Regions from separate parts of the Paenibacillus sp. MAHUQ-45 genome, predicted to be linked through region 1. Evidence: predicted binding sites of a transcription regulator. Region 1 holds the regulator's gene; each other region holds the start of a gene.
The links. Region 1 encodes Rex, which represses fermentation and respiration genes when NADH is low (regulators of the CRP and FNR family bind a similar motif). Its sites were predicted from a motif close to TTGTGAAATATTTCACAA; they were not measured.

Region 1 (5,285 bases):
AATCTTCTGGAGCGGTTCCTGAACCACAAATTCACGATAGAGAAACCATCCACCAAATAACAAGGCAGCCGTCAACAGTGACGTTAGCAGTACAGGTACAAGACGCAGTTTCAAGAAACGTCCTCCTCTCGATGATAACAACAAGTAATATGAAACGTCCCGGTATGCCATGATCCCTATGCTCTGGGATTCAATTCAGCATGCCCTCTTGAATACAAATAGTAGTATATCACAGGTGTATATACGAAAACGAAAAAAAGTGTGAATATATTTAAAATTTTTGATTCTATTTTTTACAAATTTCTCTAAAACTTTTGTTGGTTTTCGACAAAGTAAGCCACAGAACTTAGTTCTGCGGCTTTTTTCGATCAGATTTTCTACCTAATGATCGGTTATCTGCATTTCTGCGAATCAGTGACGCCATACTATCTGATATAAAAAATCAGCACATTTGATATATAATAATCAATACGATAATTATATATAGGACGAACAAAAGAAAGGAGCGAAACGTGGAGAGGAGCGAAATACGAAGAGGAACGAAACGAGGAACGAGATTCGAAAGACGTTAGGAGAAGCGAAGCGCGAGGAGAAGCTAAACATGAAGAGAAGCTAGACGCGAAGGGGTACCAGACGTGAAGTGGAAACAGACGTGAAGCAGAAACAGACGCGAACGGGAGCTAGACACGAAGGGGAGCTAGACGCGAAAAGGAACCAGACGCGAAGTGTAACAGAGGCGAAGAGCAACCAGACGCGAAAAGAAACCAGACGCGAAGGGGAACGAAAAGGGATACTTCAAAACTTTAGGAGCGAGACGCTCGCCGTGAAAGCTTTCCATAGGAAAGCTAGCACCCGGAGGAAGTACAGACCGTCACCAAATTTCAAGAGCAGAATCGGTTATTTTCCCCTTTACCAGTCGTCTTAACAGTGAGAAAGATGGCTCGTCTCCCTAATTAACAGCATTTTTGCACCTTATTTTCCTCGAATATAGCTAAATAAAGAAAATAAGGGCATTATTGTATCTTATTTTTCAAAAAAGTACCGCTAACCGGGCATTCTGGAAGATTTAAGGTACAAAATTGCACTTAATTCCCATTAACCCTTTGCTGCTGAGAATTTAAGGTACAAAAATGCCGCTAATTACACCTCGGGAATTTTTATTATTGACTCTCTTTTAACTTAGCTTTGTTTGTTTTGTTATTCAATTCGCTCTATGTAGATCAACCAATTTCCGTAAAAATCTCGCTAAACATTCTCGTTCTTAACACTTCTCACATTAATATATCAGTAACAGTAGCATCAACATCAACAGTAGCATCAGTCATCTGCACCAGCTTCAGCACCAGCTTCAACATCAGCATCAGCATCAGCATCAGCACCAGCTTCAACACAAACAAGCGAGCCGCAATCCGGTTCGCTTGTTTGTGTTTTCTTAAATCCCCTTAAACGCCATTGCTCTCTCACACGCTCGTTCCCATCATGAAGCTTGCGGAGGCTCAAACTCAGCGCTTGGGTAGGCTGAAGCGTCCTCCGATGGGATTGCCATCAGAAAAGCGGTAGAACTGATAATAATAACGGTCTGCCTGTTCATAAAAAAGCTGCCAGGTGTATTCCCCGTTATATACACCCGGGATCAGCCTTTGAATTTTAATATCCGGAAGCTGTGCGCTGATGATGGACCTGATTTTTGCCTCCGATGTGCCCTTGCTCAGTTCTTCGCTGAATACCACGTTGTCGCCTTCAGCAACCTTACCGTCCGTTGTAAAGCGGACCCACACCATCAGTTCGGTACCCGCCTCATTTTTCCCTGTTAGCACCCAATACAACGAGTTTTCGTCCCAGACCGATTTCTGGGCCTTCTCTACTTGAGTTAAGCCTGCTCGACTTAGGGCAACCTCCTTGGCTGCATCCCGTTCTTTCCATTGGTCCTTCATGATAAAAGCATAGAACTGGCTTAGGCCAAGCAGCAGGAGCAGAAACAGTGCCACTCCTAGCAGGATCCATTTTTTCCTCTTTTTCAAGTTACAGCTTCCTTTCTACATGTTCCACGGCGGTTCTGCCGATCCTTGCCTACCGATTCAACAGGCCTACAAAAGCTTCCTGCGCCTTACGACGAATAGCTTCTTCATCCAGCGTCAGGCATTCTCCGTTCTTTACAATCTGCTGTCCGTTCACCCAGACATGGAGCACGTCTTTGGCACTGGCTGAGTATACCGCATGTGAAATCAGGTCCGTATGCGGCAGCAAATGCGGCTGATCGATATCAATGGCAATGAAGTCTGCTTTCATGCCTGGGGCAAGCTTGCCCACGCTATTCAGGAAGAGTGATTTCGCACCGTACTCCGTTGCCATCCGCAGGGCCTCTGCAGCCGGAACAGCTGTTGGGTCTCCGCTGAAGCCCTTATGAATGAGCGCTGCCAAACGCATCTCTTCGAACAAATCCAGATTATTGTTGCTGGCTGCACTGTCCGTACCCAGTGATACAGTAACGCCTGCATTCAGCAGATCGATAACCCGGGCAATGCCGCTGGCCAGCTTCAGGTTGCTCCCAGGGTTGTGGGAGACGCCGACATGGTGACGGGCCAGAATACCGATCTCCTCGTCATTCAAATGCACGCCATGCGCGACCAGAGACGGTCGTGTGAACATTCCCAGCTGTTCCAAGTGTGCAACAGGGCGCAGTCCATAATCCTCAACATTCTGCTCCACTTCCCGCTTCGTCTCCGACATATGCGTATGCAGCGGTAGATCCAGGTCATGGGCAGCCTGCACGAACTTGACTATAAATTCCGGCGGACACGTATACGGGGAATGCGGCGACAGCATCGTTGTAATTCTGCCGTCTGCCTTGCCATTCCAATCACGGGCGAACTGGACAGCATCAGCCAGCTTCGCATCCTGTACCTCTGGCGGACATAAGCCGATAACCCCTCGTGTCAGCACCCCGCGCATGCCGGACTGCTGCGTGATCTCAGCCACCCGATCCATTTTGTCATACATGTCAAGAAAGGTCGTCGTGCCACCCTTCATCATTTCCAAGATAGCCAGCGAGCTTCCCCAGTAGATATCGTCCGGGGTAAACTTGCCCTCCATCGGCCACATTTTCTCCTGCAGCCAGACCTGAAGAGTTCGGTCATCGCCATAGCCGCGCAGCAGCGACATCGCCGCATGGCCATGGGTATTCACCAGACCAGGCATGAACAGCAAGCGGTTACCATCGATCACCTGCACCTCTTCTTCAAGACACGGCTCTTCTTCACCTATGTATGTGATGAGATCATCCTCTATGATCATATAGCCGTTCAACACAGAAAGAGGAGCCCCAGGCACAAGAAATCTCCCGTTACGGATCAGAATCTTACTGCTGCTCATGCCCAAGCTCTTCCTTTCCATCCTGCAAATAATAAGCAAGGCTTTGCAAATCCGTTGTAAAGTCCGCTGCATGGACTCGGATCTGGGATGGTGTTTTCAGAATCACAGGTGCAAAGTTCAAAATCGCTTCAATCCCGGATTCCACCAGAATATCTGCTACATTCTGCGCTTCGGTATCCGGTACGGTAATAATGCCGATACGGATGCCCTGCTCACGAATAGTGCTGCCCAGTTCCTTCATCGGCTGTACCGTGAGCGAGTTGATTTTCTGCCCTACCTTGGGCTCATACGAATCAAAAATGGCGGTTATTTTCATCGTGTCCTTCAAGTAAGCATTGTAGTTGGACAAAGCATGTCCAAGATTACCGGCGCCTACCAAAGCCACGTTAATTTGCTGATCCAGTTTCAGGATATGACGGATCTTCTCAATGAGATAAGACACATCATAACCGATGCCTTTACGGCCGAAGTCGCCAAAATAAGCCAGATCCTTGCGGATCTGGGCCGGGTTAAGATCTAGCTTCTGACCAAGTTCTTGAGAAGAAACTGTCGAGATTTCACGTTTTTGGAGATCGTTGAGGAACCGCAGGTATACTGGAAGTCTGCGTACCACCGCCTCCGAGATTTTATCCGATTTCATGTTTTCTCCTCCTAGATTAAGTTAAATTAAAATTCAAACAAAAGATGAGGCGCTATGAAGTTAGGGCTTTAGGGCGCAAGTCCATTCATCCCTTATACCATCCTTCTTGAACCAATGGAAAATAACCTGGTCTCCCCAACGAACAGCATTTTCTCGCCCTATATTTTCCGAATGATGGTAAATATAGATTAATCCGATTGTTGAAAAATAACGCATTATAGACTGAATGAAAGAGGCATTAAATGCCTCCTTCCTCCAGCCATTCTGCAATTCGGGGAACCATCTGCTCAGTCTTCATATGCTCCATCTTGGGACCAGGCAGCGAATACAGAAAATATTTACCGTAATAGGACTCAATAACCCTGGTATCATAAACAATAACGATTCCCCGGTCTTGTGCCGTCCGAACGAGACGACCGAAGCCCTGCTTGAAGCGGATGACCGCCTGCGGCACGGAGAGCTTCATGAACGGGTTCTTCTTCTGCGCTTGAAGCAGTTCAGCCTTGGCCTCCGCCAGCGGATGATTCGGCGGCTGAAACGGCAGCCTGACGATGGCCAGGCAAGTTAACGCATCGCCGGGAATGTCTACGCCTTCCCAGAAGCTGCTTGTACCAAGCAGCACTGCAGCGCTGCTGTCCTGAAATCGACGGATCAGCTTGCTGCGGCTTCCGCCCTCCACTCCCTGCCCCAGTACGCTGATATCCTGTGAAGCCAGAGCTTCCTTCAGGGGATCATAGACCTGGCGCAGCATGCGGTAAGAGGTGAACAGCACCAGCATTCGTCCGCGTGTGGTCACCGCTGCCTCCGCGAGAGATTGCACCAGCGTGTCCACAAAGCGTGCATCGCCTATGCTGCCCTTAACGCTCGGGAAGTCGCGCGGAATGACCAGCAGGGCCTGTTCACGGTACTTGAACGGCGAGGGCAGCAGAGAGGTCATCAGGCGTCCCTGCTCCGCTGCCTCACCGAGCCCCAGATTGTCAATCATGAATTGAAATGATTTATCGACCGACAAGGTGGCTGAGGTCAGCACAATGCTGTTCTTCTTATCGAAGAACAGCTCCTTGAGCTGGGCGCTGACATCGACAGGCACCGCATAGAGCTGCAGGGACTTGCTGCGATAATTGCTGCTGGCTTCCAGCCAGTACACAACATTCACGTCGTTCAGACTCATAAAGAAGCGAACCTGTTCACGAATGGCACTCAGATCCTTGAAGAGACCGCCGAGATCGGTTACCAGACTGTCCGAGCTGGACTGACCGTCCTGTTCGCGCAT
Region 2 (5,285 bases), on a different contig from region 1:
TTACGTGAGCTCCGTGCGTACCGAGCAATACGAACAGACTGGACAGGAAGGCGCTGGTTTGCAGCGTTGCTCCTTCATGAACATAGGTGAAGAATTCCGTAATTTCAATTGCAAGGAAGCCGAGACCCATCAGCAGGGTAATCCCGAAAAAGACCATCATGGCTTTCTTGTATCCATGCCGCATGGCATGAATGGCAAGACCGATCGTAAATGAGCTTGTCAGGAGCAGGAATGTTTCATACAGCACCGGACCGATCTCAAAAAGCTCACTGCCGTTTGGACCGCTAGCAAAGCGGTTCACAAGTACAAAGTAAACCGTGAACAAAGTAGCGAAGAGGGCGATTTCCGCTCCCAGGAAGACCCAGAAGCCGAAAATCTTGTTACTGTTCTCTTCTGTTGAATATTCAAGCGGCTTGGACGCATCTATTTTCATACAGTCTCACCCCGCAGTTTCTTTTCAGTAGCGATAATTTCCTTCTCAGGGATGTAGAATCCGTGGTCTCTGTCGAAAGACATCGCACAAAGCGTAAGCAGAATCCCAACTCCCGATACAATCGCAGGAACCCACATGCTGAATACCATGAAGAATCCGAAGAAGAAGAAGATTACACCAAGGATGAATGGCTTGCCTGTATTACTAGGCATATGAATCTTCTTGATTTGTTCCTTGAACAAAGGAACGTTCTCTTGCTTGGATACCCAGAATGCATCACGATCTGTTACGGTAGGAACAACTGCAAAGTTGTAGGCTGGGATCGGGCTGTTAGTCGCCCACTCCAGGGTACGAGCATCCCATGGGTCACCATTGGTATCCCGCGGCATGTAGCGTGTACTCCAGTAGATGTTGTAGACCAGAATGACAAATCCGATAGCCATACCAAGTGCTCCTGCAAAGGAGAGCATATTAAGCGGACCAAAGCCCGTCTCTGCTGAGTAAGTGTACATCCGTCGGGTCATACCCATGAGTCCAAGAATGAACAGTGGGAAGAACGCGACGTTAAAGGAAATGATAATCCACCAGAAGGCGTGCTTACCGAGACGTTCGTTGAGACGGAAGCCGAATACTTTCGGGAACCAGTAGTGGAAACCTGCGATAACGGCGAAGACCGCACCTGGAATCAGAACGTAGTGGAAATGCGCCACCAGGAACATGGTGTTATGGTACTGATAGTCGGCGCTGGCCATTGCCAGCATGACGCCTGTAACCCCACCGATCGTAAAGATCGGAATAAACGCCAGGGTGTAGAGCATCGGGGTAGTGAAGGTTATTCGCCCTTTTCGGAGAGTGAATAGCCAGTTGAATATTTTAACCCCTGTCGGTACAGCAATCGCCATCGTAGTGATGGAGAAGAAACTGTTGACCATTACGCCTTGACCCATGGTATAGAAGTGGTGAGCCCATACCAGGAAGGACAGGAGCGAGATAACGACCATACTTGCAACCATGGACGTGTATCCGTACAGGTTCTTTTTGGAGAAGGTTGAGATGATATCACTATAAATACCGAAGGCCGGCAATATAACGATATATACCTCAGGGTGTCCCCATACCCAGAAGAGGTTGGCCCATAGCATATCCATACCGCCGTTGGCCATCGTAAAGAATTGAGAGCCGAACAACCGGTCGAACATCATCAGCGCCAGTGCTACCGTAAGCACCGGGAAGGCGAATACGATGATAACGTTGGTGATCAGAACAGACCAGGTGAACATTGGCATACGCATCAACTTCATGCCTGGGGCACGCATCTTCAGGATAGTCACGATGAAGTTGACCCCTGTTAGCATTGTACCGATACCAGAAATCTGCAGTGCGAGCGAGTAGTAGTTGTTACCTACCGTTGGGCTGAACTCAATGCTAGCGAGTGGGAAGTATGCGGACCAGCCGGCATCCGGTGATCCCCCGATAACAAAGGAGATATTCAGCAGCATCGCTCCAAAGAAGAAGAGCCAGAAGCTGACAGCGTTCAGACGCGGGAATGCCACGTCTCTTGCGCCGATTTGCAGCGGTACGATAACGTTCATCAGACCGATGATAAACGGCATGGCCATGAAGAGAATCATGATCAGTCCGTGTGTGGTAAAGACCTCGTTATAGTGCTGTGCGTCGAGAAATTTCATATCTGGCGCTGCGGTCTGCAGACGCATCATAATCGCGTCGATACCGCCGCGGAATAGCATCAGCAGGGCAGCCAGGATATACATGACCCCGATGCGCTTATGGTCAACTGTAGTCAACCATTCACGCCACAGGTAGCCCCACTTTTTGAAAACGGTTAGTCCAATGATAATCGCTAGCGTGGCCAGCGCAATACTGACCATTGCTCCGTAGATTAGGACCCCACCGTGAACCTTAAACTTTTCCAAATCCATTAGGGATGACTCCTTTCAGGTATTCACACTGGCAATAAAGCCTAGTGGTGTCCTTCGTGTTTACTCTCGGCTTCCGAAGAGGTTGGCACTGGCTGAACCTCCGTATCAGGTTTGCCGTCAAATATGGTCTCACTAGAAGGCGCTGGAGATGGATGAACTTTCTTGTTCTCCTTATGCTCCATATTGCCGTTATCCATATCCATTTCCATGCCGTCATGGCTCATATGATCACCATGATTGCCTGGCGGCGGACTGAAGTCTAAGTGGGTGGAAGAGTAGGTTTTGCGTCCAACAAATTCGGTCTTCAGCAAATCCTTGAATTCATCCTCTTTCAGCGGCTGTGCGGTTTCTTTAACATCTTTTACCCAGCCATCATATTCTTTCTCTGTCATAGCCAGAGCTTCGAATTCCATGTGGGCAAAACCTTTACCGTTAAAGTTCGAGTTCTTTCCGATAAAAGAGCCAGCCGTATCAGCTACTAGATTAAGCTGGGTTAACATGTCGTTCATCGCATATTTCTGTCCCGCAAGCTGTGGAATCCAGAAACTTGAGATCGAAGTGAACGAATACAGGCGGAATTCAACCGGACGGTGTACAGGAATATTCACGTAATTCACCGTTTCGATACCTTCTTCAGGATAGCTGAAATGCCATTTCCAGTTGGAAGAGGAAGCATAGATGACCAGCGGCTTAATATTTTTATAGTCCTTAGGGACATTTTCTACAGCGCTGGTGGATTTTACTGTGATTACAGAGAGGATAGTGACGATGACGATTGGAATGGCGATCCAAACCGCCTCCAGCCATTTGTTGCCCTCTTCATGCGGTGGAACGTACCCCTCGTTGCTCTTCTTTGCGCGGTACTTCACAAGGACAAAGACGTATAAAATGTAGACAACAGCCAGAACACCGAGCATCACCAGTATGGAGAGGATGATCGTGTCTGATAGCGTTCTCGCAGCCGGACCTTTCGGGTTCAATACAGTTAGCGAACTGCAACCCGGCAGGAGGAGAATCAGGCTGAGGAACAAAGCGTATAACGGCCCTTTTTTGTTCATGTTGAACTCCTTCCTTCAATAATTCTTATCATTAGCCGAAATCATTAACCTCTATATATAGTAAGAAGTCCGAGGGTAGATTGCAAAAGACATATTTTATCATTTTTCCTATTTAAGTCCTCAAATATGGCGATATCGTTAAATATTTGTGTTAGATTTGTTACAATGTTTCTAAGGTGTGATATAGATCACTGTAGTGACGCTACTTTAGGGAGATTTTTAATTGTTCGAAATTTGTTCAATAATTCACTAATGTTACTAATTTCGCCACAATTATTTTGCTCCAAATATGCGGTTTTTAACCGCTTTTTTATTGCTGTGACAGGATTCGACGAAAGTTGCGTTATTTTTTATGAAAATATAATGAATCCGATATAGTGTCTAATTGGTAACAATTTTTTATGCGGTTGGTTACAATCTCTCAAATTTCATTCTATGTATCTATGGTACAGTAATAGAAAATATACATAGATAGGGAGATCCTGCCGGTGTCTACTAAAAAGTTGTTGCTATTATTTATTGCATTTTTCGTAAGTTTGGGATGGGTTCGTGAAGGTGAGGCCGCTGGCATGCAATCCCTGAAGCTAGGGGTTAATGATAAACTGACCGGAATCGAGGCTGTATCAGTAAAAGATTCTTATTATGTTCCGCTGCGCGATTTGGCGCAGGAATTGGGCTGGACGCTGAACGGACTATCAGATGGAATCAGTGTGGTTGCCAGTGGCTCTTCGCTCAAGCTGCTGAATAACCATACTACAGCTACTCTGAACAATGGAAGCAAGGTCGCAATGGATACCTTCGAGCGTGCTGGTAAGCTCATGGTTCCAGTACGGATTTCAGCACTGCTAGGTTATACTATTTCCTATGTGCCGGAGCAATATTTACTGAGAGTACAGAACAGTACAGCCAAACTGAGTGATACGGCATTTATTAATCAGTATAAGAAGGAACTGCAGCCGAAGACAGGGACTGGTGCACAGACCCCAACAGCTACACCTGACCATTCAGGAAAGCCGGGAACAACAGTATATATGACCTTTGACGATGGACCATCGGCTACCACTACTCAGTTGCTTGATATCCTGGCCAAATATAAGGTAAAGGCCACATTCTTCATGCTGGGTCCCAAAATGAACACCTATCCTGCACAGGTTAAGCGTACTGCGAAGGAAAGCCATGGCCTTGGTCTGCATGGAATGACGCACGTAAAGGAGAAGTTCTACGCTTCCCCGGCAGCTGCTCTTGGTGAGATGAACAATGACAATGCTATCCTGAAGAAAATCACTGGAACGGGTACTTCACTGATTCGTCCGCCTTACGGCAGCAAGCCTTATTTCACCAATGCGTTTAGAGACAAAGTGCTGACTCAAGGCTATCACCTCTGGGATTGGAACGTAGACTCCGACGACTGGAAGTACAAGGAGAATAGCGCCAAAATCTACAACACCGTTATGAGCCAGGTTCATAATTTGAAGAAATCACAGAGCAACCCGATCATTCTGATGCATGACCAGAAGGCTACACTGAAGGTGCTGCCACAGATTCTGGAGACGCTGAAGAAGGAAGGGTACTCCTTTGAGATTATTACCAAAGATATGCAGCCGCATAACTTCTGGAAGGATTATCGTTAAACAATAGTTCAGAATAAATAGGATGTTCCTGGCCATTTACAGGCTGGGAGCATCCTTTTTGTTTTAATGACCACATTTAATCGTATAAATACTTTGCAATCATATTGACCAGCTCAGATTTCAGGCGTTCCGAGGCAATGCTTTGGCTGGAATAGACGATGGCATCTACAACCGTGCTCACTGATTCGAAGACCACTATAGCAGCAGCCTCTACATCCTCGAC
Region 3 (5,285 bases), on a different contig from region 1:
GCCCAATCCCGTACGCAAAGAAAGCGCAGAAGAATTGCAGCATGACACATATAAAAGCCAAACCGTAGCGGCGCCCATTGTACAGCAGCCACATTGCCGTCATAAAGAATCCAACGGAAATCGCCAGTAGCCACCATAAATCCATCATGTTCTGAAAATGACGCTCATTGTGCTGACCAAGGTAAATAAAAGCAGTCAGTGCAACAATAATGGTTGGCGTACTCCAAAACAGCGCGTAGCTCCGCAGCAGCTTCAATGCACTATGATCCTCTGCGCGAGAAGCGTAAAAAGCTAGAAATGATCCGCTGATGAACAGCACAGATGTAATAGCTAGCCCAACAATGCTCCAGGATAACGGGCTTGTAAACAACGCCCAGTAATCAAGCACAACGCTACCCTGCTCTTTTACTATAAATCCACCCTCAGATAAGGTGAGCGCTACCGATAAGGATGCTGGAATAAGCAAACCGGAAGCTCCATATAGAAACAAATATACGATGCTGCTTTTGGCCCCGTAATTCTCAAAAGCATAGAACGACCCGCGAATCGCAAGCAGAATCACAGCAATGCTTCCCGGAACAAGCAACGCAGAACCATAGTAGTAGGCAGTATCAGGGAAAAAACCAACAATGCCTATATAGAAAAAGACAAAGAAGACATTCGTAATCTCCCAGACAGGGGATAAATAACGTGAAATCAGACGATTAATTAAGTGGTCCTGCTTGGTCAGGCGAGCATAGAAAGCAAAGAATCCTGCTCCAAAATCAATAGAAGCTACTATTAAATAGCCATACAAGAACAGCCAGAGCACCGAGATCCCAATCAATTCATAATTCATTACGCGTGCTCCCCTTCTTCAGTAGTCGGATTACGCTTAGTCTTGGCCCACTTCTCCATCTCGACTTCTGCCGGATTATTGTTAAACAAGCGTCTTAACACAACAACACACATGGTCCCTAGTACGATGTAAAGAAGCAAGAAGAAGAAAAATAAAATCCTCACACTCGGCGAAGAGGTCGCTGCTTCATCTACGCGCATATATCCCCGGATGATCCAGGGCTGCCGCCCCATCTCGGCATAAAACCAACCTAACTCGACGCCCATAAAAGCGAGCGGTGCACCCAGTGCAACTATTCGAAGCAGCCACTTGTTGAACTCATGACGTTTTTTCAAGAATGCAAAGAAAAAATAAAGCAGGGAAATACCCAATAGCGCAAATCCGATTCCGGCCATGGAATCAAAGAAGTAATGAATGAGCAACGGAGGCCATTCCGCTTCCGGGAATTGATCAAGACCTGTAACCGTCGCATTAAAGTCGCCAAAAGCCAGGAAGCTAAGGAATTTGGGGAGATGAAGTGCACCTATGACTTCATGCTCAGCGTTAAGGAAACCTAATAAAATCAAATCTGCGCCCTTTTCAGTTTTGAAATGCCATTCCCCGGCAGCCAGCTTTTCCGGTTGATGCTCTGCCAAAAATTTAGCCGAGATATCTCCTGCTAATGTATTGAACAAGCTGAACAGCAAAACAACCCACATCATAAGTTTCAAGGCTTTTCGATGGTAGTCCGTTACACCTTTTCTCAGCATCGTAAAAGCAGCAATTCCCGCTAAGAGAGCAGCTCCTGTCAAATAAGCTGAACTTAATACATGAGAAACCTTAGAAAATGTTGCAGCGTTCAACATGGCTTGTATCGGATTGACAGCTGTGAATTGGCCGGCATTCATTACAAAGCCTTGGGGCTGATTCATGAATCCGTTTACTGTTGTGATAAACACAGCGGACATGCCCGCCCCCAAGACAATTGGGATTGTCAGTAAACAATGAATATACGGGTTTTTGAAGCGATCCCATGTATACAAGTAGATTCCTAGAAAGATAGCCTCAAAAAAGAAAGCGAACACCTCTAAAAATAACGGGAGTGCGATGACATTCCCCGCCATTTTCATAAAATTCGGCCATACTAACGCTAGTTGTAATGAAATCGCGGTGCCTGTCACGACACCTACTGCTACGGAAATAATAAATCCTCGTGACCACCTCTTGGCCATCAGTGTATAGTGAGGATCTTGCTTGCGGATACCAATGAACTCAGCAATGGCAATCATTAGCGGTATACCTACGCCAAGTGTTGCGAAAATAGCATGGAATCCCAGGGTCATCCCTGTCACCAGTTTGCTCCAGAGTACCGTATCTACTCCCATACGCTAATGCCTCCCTTCTAACTCTATTGAGATATTAAATACCAGAATTACTCTACTCAGCGTCTCCGTTTTGTTTTATTCATAAACCTCTTATGCTACTCGTTATGAGCTAAAAGAGATTTTTTTCACAAGTTAGACAAAAAGCTTAATGTATTATTACGAATCCTGATATTTAAAATTATTATATCTTCGACTTGAATCAATTCAATTGCGGTCACGACTTCGTCTTTAAACGTTCAAGAAAGGATCAACTCTTTCTGACAACTACGTGAATATCATAGAAATAAACCAAACGAGCTATTGATTGTTGCCTATTGTACTGGTAAGACTTCTGAATAAAGCAAATCCCCCGCAAGAAGTCACTCGATCCAAGTGTCTTTCTTACGGGGGATTATTTTTATTAATTAAATGGAAGGAACATGATATACATATCCGACAAAACACCGTCTTTTAGGCGAAAACCTTTGGGAATTGTGCCTATAGTCTGAAATCCTACCTTCTGATATGTGTGAATTGCCCCGATGTTTCCCGCAACAACCGCATTAAATTGCATTCCGCTAAAACCTAATTCTCTTGCTTGTTCAACTGATTTTTTCACCAGCGGTTCAGCTAATTTCTTACCACGGTACTCTTCTGAGATCGCATAGCTGGCATTAGCAATATGGCTGCATCTACCTATATTATTCGGATGCAAAGTATAATAACCAGCTAATTTATCATCTACTAGAATACATGTAACGCCAGACTGATCCTTCAGCATATCCTCAAATTCTGACTCTGTATAAAGATCTTCGCCAGGAAAAGCAACACCGTCTACTAAAATATCATTCCAGATATCGACCATTAACCCAATGTCATCCTTCTTATAAGATTGGAAAGTAATGTTCATTTTGTGCTCCTTTATTTTGGTATATCTTAAAACTTACAATATAATAATAACAACGCAGAACATTAATTAACTTCAAATATCTCATCTTTTTATATAGATATTTAATCATTTTCGAGGAGTAGCCATGAATAAAGAATTACATGAAAACAATCGATATCAAGATAATCTATTCCCGTTCGAAATGTATACAGTTACTCGATTTAAGTGCATTCCTCATGGGAGGGGATTTAATGATCTTCATTGGCACGAAGAATTACAGTTTACTTTAGTCACAAGTGGACGGATAACCATCCAAATAAACGGCAATAACTACACACTCTGTTCAGGAGATGCGATTTTTATTAACAAAGGTTTGCTTCACGTAACTACGGATATTTCTGACGATGGAGAATATGTAAGCTTTAACTTTCCCGAAAAACTCCTTTGCTTTTTTTCTGATAGTCGTATGGAATATAACTATGTTCAGCCATATACAAACTCATTCGTATTTCCAACGGTTGTACTAAGCAAAAATGTGGGTTGGCAAGCAGATATTTTAAATGTTTTGCGGAATTTAAAACGAATCCATAATGAGGCACGATATTTCGGTTGGGAGTATGAAGTTTCAAACTTGTTAACTTGTATATGGTTTAAGCTAATAAGTAACGTTATTTTGCAAAAGGATAAATTGCATAATAAAACTCTGATACAACAGCAAGAACGTATCCAATTATTAATATCTTATATCCACCAAAATTTCTCCAATAATATTAATTTAGCGGATATCGCAAAAGCCGCAAACATTAGCCTTGCAGAATGTAATAGATGTTTTCGTAAAGTGGTTCATACAACCCCGTATAATTATCTGATTGAATACCGTATTAAACGTAGTTTAGACCTGCTAAAATCAACGAACTTAACTATTACTGACATAGCTACCCGTGTTGGTTTTAATCACGTTAACCACTTCATACAATCTTTTAAAAGAAACCAAGGAGTTACTCCAAAAGAATATAGAAATTCAATTTGAGCTACAACAACATCCCCCGGCTTCAGCGGCAAGAACATGATCCAGTCAGATTCTCTAGCAAATCAATGATTGGAAGAATAGCTTGATGAAGAAAAAAAGAGGCAATTCCGGCTGGTCAGCCAGGAATCGCCTCTTTTACAGTTATAGAACGCTCTTTCTTACAGGTAAATCTCTACGACATTGCCCTCAGCTTTGCTGAACTGGTCATAGTCTTTACGCTCGATGCGAACACCTCCGCTGCGGTAGCGGTTGTGGTTGTCTTTGGTAGCAACATCATTACCATTCACAGTAACGCGCGTGATTTCTCCACCCGTCAGATGATAGATAAAGTCCACCTTCGCTCCAGCGAATTCAAAAGCTAACTTCAGACCGTCAAGCGAGTCCGGCAGAACCGGATCGAGGATCAGATCTCCGCCCTCTTGGCGGATACCAAGTGCGTTGGAGATAAGCTGGTTCATATAGATCCCAGGACCGCTAGAATAGATTCTCCAGCCGCCTTTTACCTGAACATCACCGGTACGCAGCTTGCCAAAGCCTTCTTGCGCTTCGTAACGAGTATTGAATTTACCGTCCGAACTACTGAAGTAAGAGTTCGCTTGGCGCAATTCAGCATTCGGCACTACATCACGGATACCGATCGGGTTGATGGCAGCCAGTCCACTCCAGACCTGATCATTCTTGCCCAGCTTGGCCATTGCTTCCACATAGCGGATATGTGCATGCACATACTGAAGTCCGATTTCGCGGCCGAAATTCGAAGCCTGCTCTGCACGTTTGAAATGCTTGCTAACGCCGCCGACATATTGAGCCGGACGGTTCATCAACCGCACACCGTCAGGACAGAACAATTTATCTTGAATCACTGCATAGTGGGCTTCAGCCTGTTCAGGCGTCAGCAGCTCACTGATCATGCTGCGTGTCATCGGCAAGAGACGATATTGAATACCTGTCTCGGTATCGCTTGGATGTACCATCAGCTTCACTTGTTCCGGGTCTTCCATGTAGAGGAAGCCAGGGATAACTTCGGATTGCAGCATATGCGTGTTGAAATCCTCACGGATGCCTTCTGCCAGTTTGCCAAGCTCCTGTGCTGTTTCAGGCTCAACAGTCTCCAGCACTTTGGAGAAGCGGCTGAGCGTCTGATAGGTCAAGGCAACCGTCCAACTGCTCACCATATATTGCTTG
Region 4 (5,285 bases), on a different contig from region 1:
ACCAGCGTGCCGGTTCCCCGGTCGCCTGCCAATCTCGGCCCTAGCTGGAACAGCTTATCCATCATCTGCTGCCGCATGCTGCTTCCGGTGGCTTCCGCGAACCGGTAGGATACCCTGCTCATCAGCAGAGCGCACACATGGCGCACCAGAAACGCAAGAAGGAACAACAGGGAAGTACCCCATTGTTCCTTCAGCGGTGCTCCCGCAAACAGCGCAGAGACAACTTCCGCCAGCCATTTGGCCAGTAGAAGAATGGACAGGCTTTGCACCAGGGTTAGGAAGCCGACGATCAGGAAGACCGGCTTAACTCCTTTGTACCCAAGCAAATTTTTATCCATTAGTATTCAAGATGCTCCTTCTCGTGAACCCGTTTGTGAAAGATAAAATAACTCCAAATCTGATAACCTAGTACGAACGGTAGCAGCGTCAACGCCACAATCGTCATGACCTTCAGTGAATAGTGTCCGGAAGCCGCATTCGTGATTGTCAGGTTGAACGCCTGATCAATAGAGCTGATCATCACTCGTGGGAACAATCCCACGAAGATGGAAGCCACCGACAGAGCGAATACCGCTCCCGTCATGCCGAATGCCCAGCCGTCCTTCTTTTTCAACATGAAGTAGCCCGCCAGTACATATGCAATAATACCCAATATTACTATACTCAGAAGCAGTGTTCCACGCTTTTCAAAAATATCAGTCATGAAGTAGGTCATGACCACAAAACTCAGCAGCAGTACGCCGAGTGGAATCAGCAGCTTCTGTCCTAGTTTGCGGGCCCGAACCTGTAGATCGCCAATCGTACGCAGCGTCGTGAACATCAGGCCGTGTACCAGACAGAGCAGAACTACTGTAATCCCGGCAACTACGGTGTAGATATTGACGATATCCGTGAATCCGGCATACATCTGCATGTTCGCGTCAATCGGCAGGCCCTTGATGAAGCTTGCAAAGACAACAGCCAGCAGGAATGGCGGAAGGAAGCTACCAAGGAAGATGCAGACATCCCAAGTTTTTTTCCAGGCCAGGGAATCGCGCTTGCCCCTGAATTCAAATGCTACACCCCGAGCGATCAGCGCCAACAGCGCGAACACAAAGGGAATATAGAATCCACTGAACAGCGTCGCATACCAGTTCGGAAAGGCCGCGAACATCGCGCCCGCACCAGTCAACAACCATACTTCATTGGCATCCCAGAATGGCCCGATCGAGTTGATCAGCACCCGGCGTTCCGTATCATTCTTGGCCAGGAACTGTGTTTCCATTCCTACGCCAAAGTCAAAACCCTCCAGGAAGAAGAACCCGATGAACAGAACCGCAATCAATACAAACCACAATTCATTAAGAGAAAGCATGGGATCCCTCCTTGTTATATGGATCATGCGAATCGCCGTGATCGTTATCCATCGCATAAGGACCTTTTTTGATAACTTTGATGAACAAGCCGACCAGTACCAGACCCAGAATTAAATAGATTGTTGTAAAAGAAATCACTGAGAACAGTACCTGTCCGCTAGTAATATTAGGCGACACACTGTCTTTGGTCTGCATCAAGCCAAATACGGTCCACGGCTGACGACCAAATTCGGTCATGATCCAGCCCGCTGTATTAGCGATTGGTGGAAGCAATAGTCCCCATAACATGAAGCGCATGAACCAGGTGTTCGGACGATCCATCTTTTTACGCCAAATCAAGTACATTGCATACAGACCAAGCACCATCATTAGCGTACCCGCAGCGACCATGATCCGGAAGCTCCAGAAGGTAGTCCGTACCGGAGGGATATAATCCCCAGGTCCATACTGCTGTTCATATTCTGCCTGCAATTGGTTCATCCCTTTAACTTCACCGGAGAACTTACTGTAAGACAGGAAGCTAAGCAAGTATGGGATTTTGAATTCACCACTGTTGGTCTTGTTCGTAGGGTCAATACTCGCCCACACCGTCCAAGGTGCAGGATCGCCGCTATCACCCCATAGTCCTTCAGAAGCCGCCATCTTCATCGGCTGAGTCTCTACCAGGTATTGTGCCTGGGCATGTCCTGCCACTGCTACACCCACAGAAGAGATAATGCCGACAATCGCCGCAATTTGGAAAGATTTCTTAAAGAAAGATACTTCCTGTTTCTTCAGCAGCTTGTAGGCACTGATACCCGTTACAAGGAACGCGCCTGTAGCGTAGGCCGCCAGCACCGTATGTGGGAACTCCACCAGCAATTGTCCGTTCGTAATGAGAGCGAAGATGTCATTCATTTCTGCACGCCCATTGTTGATCTCGAAGCCCACCGGATGCTGCATGAAAGAGTTCGCCGCTAAGATCCAGAAGGCTGACAGCATCGTACCGAGCGCAACCATCCAGATGGAGAGCAGATGCACCTTCTTAGAGACTTTGTCCCAACCGAAGATCCACAGCCCGATAAATGTAGACTCCAGAAAAAAGGCCAGAAGAGCTTCCACGGCCAGTGGTGCACCGAACACGTCACCGACGAATCGTGAATAATCTGACCAGTTCATCCCGAACTGGAACTCCTGCAGAATACCTGTAACTACCCCGACCGCAAAATTTATGAGGAACAGCTTTCCCCAGAATTGCGCCATTCTCTTGTACTCTTCATCGCCTTTTCTTACATACATAGTCTCCATGATCGCAATCAAAAGCGCTAGCCCAATAGACACTGGCACAAAGAAATAGTGAAAAATTGTCGTCGACGCAAATTGAATACGTGACAGCATGATTGTATCCATATTTCTCCCCTTCCCTTTCCCTTATCAATACGTCTATTTTGTCAAAAATTTTAAGGGTAACGTGTGATGTAAATCACATTATACGCTCTAATTTAGCTATAAAAATATAAATTTTGTGACAAATATCACAAAGTAGTGACAAGAAAGCAAAAAAAATAAGACGGTTTAACCGTCTTGGAGTTTGTGCGTTATTCTATACTAGGCTTGGCTCATAAAGGCGCCCGTCACGTAATGGAAATACCTTTCTTCAGCGACTTTAGATCACCGTTGGAATTGAGCAGCAGCGGCAGCATCTTCATACTGCGGACCATCGGAGCGTTGCAGAGACGACAAGAAGGTACAGTGTCAAAAGCAAAATTGTCCCTCATCCATCCATTGCACCCCTCGTTCGTACAGGCCCAAATCGCGGTATTCTCTTCCGGGATTTCCTCCACGGGTTTCTTCCGGTAGTTCATTGCCGTTCCTCCTTCCTTTATGCCACAAGTGGATTAACGATACATGATACCCCAAAATGTTAAGATTTATGCTTACACCTCTATAATAATAAGAAAAGCCCCAATACGGAGCCTTTACATAGGTGTTGAATTCTGTTAAAAAAAGACCGTCCCAACTTTCAACAAGCGGGGACGGTATCTTCTATTATTACAGTTTTACAACGTTTTCGGCTTGTGGACCACGGTTGCCTTGAACAACGTTGAATTCAACGCGTTGGCCTTCGTCCAAAGTTTTGAAGCCTTCGCCAGTGATCGCACTGAAGTGTACGAATACGTCGCTACCGCCTTCAACTTCGATAAATCCGAATCCTTTTTCAGCGTTGAACCATTTAACTGTACCTGTTTGCATGTGTGTAACCTCCACAAATTTAAATTAATATGTTCTTTTTATCTTCAAACAAAGAAAAAATTCACACATTGAAAAAGGTTGTATATTACTTAAATTGACAGCCCTTTTCAACGCGAGAATTAGGTATCAAATGTATGATTGTTTTCATAGTACCACACCTGCGGAGTAAAGGCAAGCTGACCCATCCGAATATCTCCGTTTTTTCCCACAAAAGGCTGACTTCCCAATGTAAGGGCTGTCAGCCTGTCTGGTCATGACTGCTGTATCATTATATACCATTTCTGAAGGTTTTATTCCTCAGGTTTCTCCAAAAGTTTTACCGAGACCTGCTTCAGAACCCCATTTCTGTAAAAAGTGATCTGCAATTCGTCACCGATCTTGGTGTGATTATACAAATACTTCCGCAGTGAAAGGGTAGAAGTAATCGGCTCTCCGTCAAATTTTGTGATAACGTCATTGAACTGGAGGCCCGCAACCTTTGCCGGTCCAACAGCATCGAGTACAACTACACCATCTTTAACCGCCGCAGGCAGGTTCAGTTCCTTGCGTTGATCTTCAGCCAGCGGGACATATGGATTGTTCAGATCCACAGTGTAGACACCGAGATAGGATCGTGCGATTTTCCCCTTGCTGGTTAGCTCCTCCGCCGTCTCCATAACATGATTGGCCGGGATGGCAAAGCCAAGCCCTTCTACACCAGTATCCGAAATTTTCATCGTATTGATCCCGATTACCTTGCCGTTGAGATCTACCAGCGCACCACCACTATTGCCTTCATTGATAGCCGCATCGGTCTGGATGACCTCCTGCTCCCAGTCGTATACACCATCCTGGTTGAGAGAGACCGGAATCTTCCGCTCCGTGTAACTTACAATGCCAGAAGTCAGCGTGTCACCAAGACCAAGCGGATTGCCAATGGCTATGACGGTCTCTCCAAGACGCAGCTTGGAGGAATCGCCAATCTGGGCCACGGTGTTGATTCCCTTGGCGTCAATGGACAACACAGCAATATCGCTTACCTTATCTGCGCCGACCAGTTCGGCTCTGCGGGTCTCCCCAGCCACCGTAACAATCTCCAGCTTGCCTGCTCCCTGAACGACATGGTTATTGGTAATGATGTAGGCCTTATTCGTATCTTTCTTATAAATAACTCCGGAGCCCAGTGAGGACTGATCCAGAATATTCTGTTCCTTGTTATCTTCCTTGTGGTTAACGATACTTACTACGGCAGGACGGACCATCGCCGCCGCCTGAATAATACGATCATAAGGATCGCCACTGCTCGGCGTCACGTTCTCAATGACGGTTGAGCTTTTTGCTCGCTCCGGCGCCCATTGCCCGGTCACCAGGCTGAACAGCAATACTGCTACCACCGCACTGATTACGGAGCTAACTGCAGAGATCTGCCATGTTGAGAGACTACGGCGCGATCTGCTAGTACGCCACCCGCGTGAAAAGCCTTTGGATTTGTCCTGTTCTCTGCTCCGCCGTGGTACCTTCGTTGAATAAAAATCATCATCAAACAATCCCAACTGTAATCCTCTCCCCTCTATTGCTACTGCATTCATACCTGAACGCCAAGCAACACCCGAACGGCTTCGTACTCTTTCAAGACTCCAAAGAGTGCCAAAAGGTTTCACTTTATCCATTCACCCAAATAGGCGGATTCCAAGCGTAGGGGTCTCATATTCTTTCAAT

Region 2: qoxA (cytochrome aa3 quinol oxidase subunit II) is a predicted target of Rex. The motif match lies at 3,666-3,683, and genes of this name have one in related genera.
Region 3: AC3Y23_RS15715 (cytochrome ubiquinol oxidase subunit I) is a predicted target of Rex. The motif match lies at 2,316-2,333, and genes of this name have one in related genera.
Region 4: AC3Y23_RS11130 (cytochrome ubiquinol oxidase subunit I) is a predicted target of Rex. The motif match lies at 2,858-2,875, and genes of this name have one in related genera.

Annotation. Positions count from the first base shown of each region.
Region 1 covers NZ_JBYUPV010000002.1:81,907-87,191, reverse strand. The annotation lists gene AC3Y23_RS04155 (hypothetical protein) at 1-114, opposite strand, end outside; gene AC3Y23_RS04150 (cell wall elongation regulator TseB-like domain-containing protein) at 1,503-2,021, opposite strand; gene AC3Y23_RS04145 (amidohydrolase) at 2,071-3,372, opposite strand; gene AC3Y23_RS04140 (redox-sensing transcriptional repressor Rex) at 3,359-4,012, opposite strand; gene dinG (ATP-dependent DNA helicase DinG) at 4,251-5,285, opposite strand, start outside.
Region 2 covers NZ_JBYUPV010000017.1:17,021-22,305, reverse strand. The annotation lists gene qoxC (cytochrome aa3 quinol oxidase subunit III) at 1-433, opposite strand, end outside; gene qoxB (cytochrome aa3 quinol oxidase subunit I) at 430-2,373, opposite strand; gene qoxA (cytochrome aa3 quinol oxidase subunit II) at 2,415-3,431, opposite strand; gene AC3Y23_RS26210 (polysaccharide deacetylase family protein) at 3,920-5,062, shown strand; gene AC3Y23_RS26205 (TetR/AcrR family transcriptional regulator) at 5,139-5,285, opposite strand, start outside.
Region 3 covers NZ_JBYUPV010000006.1:295,963-301,247, reverse strand. The annotation lists gene AC3Y23_RS15720 (cytochrome d ubiquinol oxidase subunit II) at 1-838, opposite strand, end outside; gene AC3Y23_RS15715 (cytochrome ubiquinol oxidase subunit I) at 838-2,202, opposite strand; gene AC3Y23_RS15710 (GNAT family N-acetyltransferase) at 2,603-3,091, opposite strand; gene AC3Y23_RS15705 (AraC family transcriptional regulator) at 3,216-4,100, shown strand; gene AC3Y23_RS15700 (GH36-type glycosyl hydrolase domain-containing protein) at 4,259-5,285, opposite strand, start outside.
Region 4 covers NZ_JBYUPV010000004.1:52,929-58,213, reverse strand. The annotation lists gene AC3Y23_RS11140 (ABC transporter ATP-binding protein/permease) at 1-338, opposite strand, end outside; gene cydB (cytochrome d ubiquinol oxidase subunit II) at 338-1,354, opposite strand; gene AC3Y23_RS11130 (cytochrome ubiquinol oxidase subunit I) at 1,341-2,744, opposite strand; gene AC3Y23_RS11125 (cold-shock protein) at 2,969-3,199, opposite strand; gene AC3Y23_RS11120 (cold-shock protein) at 3,387-3,587, opposite strand; gene AC3Y23_RS11115 (S1C family serine protease) at 3,878-5,119, opposite strand.